2 regions of the Thomasclavelia ramosa DSM 1402 genome follow, and region 2 is predicted to be linked to the other one. Evidence: a T-box and tRNA genes for the amino acid it is inferred to sense, from the RefSeq annotation. Region 2 holds a T-box; the other holds one or more tRNA genes.
What was found. The T-box of region 2 lies ahead of alaS (alanine--tRNA ligase). A T-box ahead of a tRNA ligase gene usually reads a tRNA of that ligase, here a tRNA-Ala.
Positions count from the first base shown of each region.

Region 1: it has a tRNA-Ala gene. The T-box ahead of alaS (alanine--tRNA ligase) is inferred to sense a tRNA for this amino acid. The anticodon was not compared.

Region 1 is NZ_CP036346.1:2,652,787-2,656,078, reverse strand. Features, by position in the region: gene EYR00_RS12760 (putative ABC transporter permease) at 1-287, opposite strand, end outside; gene EYR00_RS12755 (glutathione peroxidase) at 476-952, opposite strand; tRNA gene EYR00_RS12750 (tRNA-Ile) at 1,133-1,209, shown strand; tRNA gene EYR00_RS12745 (tRNA-Ile) at 1,236-1,312, shown strand; tRNA gene EYR00_RS12740 (tRNA-Ala) at 1,331-1,406, shown strand; gene EYR00_RS12735 (putative ABC transporter permease) at 1,463-2,218, shown strand; gene EYR00_RS12730 (MATE family efflux transporter) at 2,221-3,292, shown strand, end outside.
Region 2 is NZ_CP036346.1:1,427,239-1,430,530, reverse strand. Features, by position in the region: gene alaS (alanine--tRNA ligase) at 1-1,333, opposite strand, end outside; T-box leader at 1,370-1,565, opposite strand; gene recD2 (SF1B family DNA helicase RecD2) at 1,755-3,292, opposite strand, start outside.

The DNA.
Region 1 (3,292 bases), 1.2 Mb from region 2:
TTGCTAGGTATTTTACCATAATTCCATACTTCTATTTGTGAATCATATGATAAGAAAAAGTGAGTCAAATATTCTAGGGCAGTACAGCCGAATAGTGAATAAAAAAAGATTTCAAAATTATTAGTATGATAAGGGACAATGCTTAAAATCAATAATGCACCAAAGCCATAGATAGGGATAAACGGTCCTTTTAGTAATCCCGATAGATAGAATTCTTTCTTTAAGATTGAAACATATACTGACTCAAGAATAAATCCTAAAAATGTATAAATTGCAAATTTTACCATTATTACCTCCTTTAATAATATATGTAATTAAAAGAGGAATATACAAGAATCTTATCTTAAAGATGAGGTATCAGATACGATGAATATTAATATTAAAAATGAACTTATTATTTTTGATTTAAAATAATAAGTTCATTCAATTTAGTAGTTTTTATTATGTTGCAATGCAAGTATGTTGTTATAAAGATTTATTTTAATAATTTTTTAATATTATTTTCAATTTCTCTTGGCTTTACTAACGGTTCAAAGCGGGCAACGACATCACCCTCTTGATTAACTAAAAATTTTGTGAAGTTCCAGTCGATTCGTTTTGATAAAGTACTATCTTGTTTTTCTTTTAAATATGTATAAAGTGGTGATTCATTTGGGCCGTTGACTTCGATTTTAGCAAATTGCGGAAAACTAACACCATAAGTATCCGCACAAAAAGACATGATTTCTTCCATTGTTCCAGGTGCTTGTTCACCGAATTGATTACATGGGAAATCTAGAATACAAAAACCATAATTATGATATTTTTCATAAAGTTCTTCTAAATCATCATATTGCTCGGTGAATTCACAATCGGTTGCTGTATTGACGATTAGTAAAACTTGATCTTTATAATTATTTAGTGAGATTGTTTGATTGTTATTATCTAATACTTCTATTTCATATAAGTTCATAATTGCCTCCCTTAAATATAAACTATAATCAAAGTATAACAATATTTAGATATGCAAACAAATAATATGCAATGACGATTTTTTTGATAAAATTAAGAAATAAAAAAAATTGTCAAAATTATAAATAAATGCTTGACGGTAAAGAATCTACATGCTATTATATTAGGGCAGTTGATTGATGGGCCTGTAGCTCAGTTGGTTAGAGCGCACCCCTGATAAGGGTGAGGTCGATGGTTCAAATCCATTCAGGCCCACCATTAGTTAATTGCAAATAGATATATATGGGCCTGTAGCTCAGTTGGTTAGAGCGCACCCCTGATAAGGGTGAGGTCGATGGTTCAAATCCATTCAGGCCCACCATATATATTTTAATATTTTGGGGCCTTAGCTCAGCTGGGAGAGCACCTGCCTTGCACGCAGGGGGTCAGCGGTTCGATCCCGCTAGGCTCCACCAATTGTATATTAAGTCTGCTTTGGCAGACTTTTTAATTTATTTAAAGGAGGCAAAATATGACTGGAAAGTTGATAATTCTTGTGGTTTCATTCTTTATTTATTGTTTAATGGGGTGGATTTGGGAATCAATCATTTTGCCTTTATCACGGCATCAAAAACCATATAATCGAGGTTTTTTAAATGGTCCCTGGATTCCTATTTATGGTTTTGGTGCAATGCTGGTAATTGTTTTATTTGATATTCAGCAGGTTAATTATCCTATTTATACTTTATTTATTAGTGGCGGGGTAGTAGCTTGTTTATTAGAATATATTACTTCGTATGTAATGGAGAAACTGTTCCATCGACGCTGGTGGGATTATAGCCAAAAGGCTTTTAATTTGAATGGTCGTGTTTGTTTAGAGGGTTTTATTTGTTTTGGTTTATTTAGTGTTGTGGCAATCGATTATGTTCAGCCTTTTTTTACTAGTAAGCTATTATTAGTTGATGAAAATATTTTATTTGTCTTAAGTGGGGTTTTATCAGTTCTCTTTATTGTTGATACAATTGTATCAACACATGTAGCATTGGATATTGAAAAGAAATTAGAATTAGTAAAACAAGTACTGGAAGAAAGTGAAAATAGATTGATTGCAAGTATTGAGGAAAAACAAAATGAAGCACGTGCATATATTGAAAAACAGCGTCTAGAATGGCAAAAGCAGCAAATCGTCTTAAAATCATTAATTAGACAAAAGAAGTTGTTTAAATATGGGCACCGGCGTTTGATACGTGCGTTCCCTGATTTATTAAAGAGAAAAAAGGATGAGTGATGATGCTGAAGAAATATTTTGGAACTAAACAATTCTATAGAACTGTTATTAGTATTGCTTTTCCAATTATGGCTCAACAGTTTATCACAACGTTTGTAAATTTAATTGATAATGTAATGATTGGCAGTATTGGCAATATTGCATTAACTTCAGTAACGGTGGCAAATCGTTTTTTTCTAATTATGAACTCAATTTTATTTGGGTTATGTGGAGCGGCGGGAATCTATATTGCTCAATTTTTCGGGGCTAAGCAGAAGAAAAATTGCCAAGAGGTATTTAATATTAATATGGCTTTTGCGGTTGGGGCAGGACTTTTATTTACATTAATAATTTTTATTTTTCCTCAATACGCAATTGAATTGTTTTCTAAAACACCGATTATAGTTGATGAGGCGATTAAATATTTACATCTTGCTAAATATACATATATCCCTTTTGCTGTTTCGTTCACTTGTATGATGGCTTTACGAGCAGTTGGTATTAACAAGATTCAGCTAAAAGTGGGGATAGTAGCAGTAATAACTAATACCGCATTAAACTATTGTTTGATTTTTGGAAATTTTGGATTCTTTAAAATGGGAATTCAAGGGGCGGCTATTGCAACGATTATTGCTCGACTTGTTGAAATGGCAATATATTTGATTATTTTATATCGAAATAAACATTTCTTTAGTTTTGATTTAAAAGGGATAATTAGAATTAATGTCAACTTATTAACCAGTATTGTTCGTAAAGCAATTCCTTTGACAATCAATGAAATTTTGTTTTCATTGGGACAAGCTTTAATTTTTATGTCATATATGCGATGTGACGAATATTTAGTGGCTTCCATATCTGTTGTTGACACAGTAGCTAATATAATGTTTATTGTTTTTGGTGGTCTATCTTCAGCTGTGTCGATCATGATAGGAAATAAATTAGGTGCTAATAAACTTGATGAGGCTAGAGATAATGCGCGTAAATTATTATGTTTTGCATTGATGGTATCGTTAATGATTGGGATGATATGTTTTTTATTGGCACCACTGATTCCTAATCTGTATAATGTTGATATACCAATTAAAGAAGCAATCG
Region 2 (3,292 bases):
TCTGACTTGCCATACTTTCACTATCAGTACGTGCTCCACGCGATCTTTCTTGTTGTACTTTAAGCTCTGCTCTAAAAGCCTCTTCATCAACTTTTAAATCTGATTCTTCAGCAATTTCCAAAGTCAATTCAAAAGGAAAACCATAAGTATCGTATAATTTAAAGGCATCCTTTCCACTAATCACACCATCAGTATTTTTTGCGATAATACTACTTAATAATTTTTCACCATTTGTTAACGTCTTATGAAAAGCTTCTTCCTCTTTTTTTACTAAGTCACTAATATAACTTACTTTTTCTGGTAGATAATCATAGAATTCTTTCATAATTTCGCTTACAACATCAACTAAATCATACATAAACGCTTTTTCGATTCCAATTTGCTTACCATAACGAACAGCTCTTCTTAAAATTCTCCTCAAAACATATCCACGACCTGCATTATCAAATAATGCTCCATCAGCAAGTGCAAATGTTACAGTCCGGATATGATCAGCAATAACTCGATAAGCCATCTTATTTTCTTGATATGAAACATTGGCTAATTTTTCTACTTCATGGATAATTGGTAAGAAAAAATCAGTATCAAAATTTGTTTCTCCACCTTGAATAATACTAGTAATTCTTTCTAATCCCATCCCAGTATCGATATTTTTTTGTGGCAACTCTTTATAATCTTCACGAGCTACTCCTTCTTGTGAGTTATATTGTGAAAATACTAAATTCCAAATTTCAATATATCGATCATTTTCTAATTCTTCATAAAACAACTTTGTTCCTAAACCATCAGGATCATATTTTTCCCCACGATCATAAAAAATCTCTGAATCGGGTCCACATGGTCCCTCGCCAATTTCCCAAAAGTTACCTGGTGTTTTTAACATATGATCAACAGCAACACCTTTGACATTAACCCAATAGTCATAAGCTTCCTCATCATGATCATGAACTGTAATATATAATTTATCTTTTTCAAAAGCAAACCATTTTTCATCAGTTAATAATTCCCACGCAAAATCAATTGCATCTTTTTTAAAATAATCACCAATTGAGAAGTTCCCTAACATTTCAAAAAATGTATGATGACGAGCTGTTTTTCCAACGTTTTCAATATCATTAGTACGAATTGACTTTTGAGCATTTGTAATTCGTGGATTATCTGGAGTTATTGTTCCATCAAAATATTTTTTAATTGCTGCTACTCCAGCATTGATCCATAATAAAGTTGGATCGTCATTAGGAATTAATGAGTGGCTAGGTTCAACTTTATGACCTTTGCTTTCAAAAAAATCCAAAAACATTTTTCTAACTTGATTTCCTGTTAATTGTTTCATCTTGTTCTCCTTTACAATATAAAAAGTCGCCCTATTGCTAGGAACGACTTTAATCGCGGTACCATCCTAGTTCATGAAAACTCATGCCCTTACTTGACTGGTAACGTAGCCTACACGGTAATCTTTAATTACTCTCCAAAGTAGCTTTCCTATAAAATGATAAGTATTTTCACCAGCCATACTTTCTCTGAAAGATCTATTTTATAGTACTTTTCTTTTTCAACGATTTACCAAATTATAAACTATCCAATTATATTTTTCAAGACTATTAATTTATATCTTTACATCTTTGCTTTGAGTTCATACATCATATCTTCAACACACTCACATTCACTCAACAAAATCATTAGTGATGCAACTGTTAATCCAATTAGTATTTTGCTTCTTGTCATCATATATCTCACCTCAGTATAGTTTACCTTTATTCAAGAAAATCATACACATTTAAGGTTTCAATTGTTTTAAAACGACTTTTTAAGCTTGTTTTTCGACGACTGTCTTGATAATTTGCTAAACCATGCATAAAAGCTTTAGAGTTTCCTAAAATAAAGAGAGACTGCTTTGCTCTTGTAATCGCTGTATATAATAGATTACGCCGTAGCATAATATAATAATCAGACAAGACCGCCATAATAACGATTTTAAATTCATTTCCCTGCGATTTATGAATCGACATACAATAAGCATGAGTAATTGTGTTAAAAGTATTACTTGTATATTCAACAAAATTACCATCAAAATCAACAATCAGTGTATCTTGCAAATATTCAAAATTATCTTTTCGACATATTTCAACAAGCGTTCCAATATCACCATTAAAAACATCATCATCAGGTCGATTTTTTAACTGCAAAATTTTGTCACCTACACGATATTCCTTGCGGCCAATTTGATATGAATCATTAAATTCATCAATCGGATTAAAAACATCTTGTAAAGCATCATTCAAAGCATCGATTCCAGCCACTCCCTGATACATTGGTACTAGTACTTGAATATCATTTGTGTCATAACCTTCGTCAATTGCTTTTTTTACTATTATCTTAACATTTTTTACGACATCATAGTTTATGCAAGGAAAAAAGTTTATATCCCGATATTGCTCAAAAAGATCCATATTTTCAATTTCATTATGAATAATATGATGAGCCAATTGAATAATTCCTGAATCCTTAGCTTGTCTGAAGATTTCATCTAGCTCAATCGTTTTCACTCCAGCTTCCATCAAATCCTGTAATATATTTCCAGGTGCAACCGAAGGCAATTGATGGTAATCACCGATAAATAATACTTTATTGATTCCTCGACCCGCCTCAAAAAGTTTACTCAACAATAAACAATCGACCATTGAAAACTCATCAATGATCAAAACATCTAAATCTAATGGATTGCTTTTATTCATAGCAAATGTGTTACTATGAAGATCCCATTTTAATAGGCGATGAATTGTACAAGCATAAATTCCAGTTAATTCTGTCAATCGTTTTGCAGCCCGACCAGTTGGCGCAACTAAACCAATTCGATCATCTGGGTATAATGCCGAATACACTTTTAAAAGTGCTTGAACAATTGTCGTTTTCCCAGTTCCAGGTCCGCCTGTCAAAATCATGCAAGAAGACTTTAAAAAATAATTTAGGGCTTCTTTCTGCTTGGCAGCATAACATATACCTTGAGTCTTTTCATAATTTGTCAACAATCGTTCTACTTCTTTTTCATCAAAAAGTTCATCGGGTTTATTTATCCGTATTTTTAAATATTCAGCTATATTTTTTTCAGCCTCATCCATTTCAAAATAATAATACTTATCACCACGTTGAATAATCAATCCTTCATCAATCAATTCATCAAGATATTCATTAAACGATACTTCTTCAATATTATATATTATTTTAGAAAACATTATTTTGATTTCATCAAGGTAACAGTATGTACTCCCAGTATTAAACCCATATTGCTTAA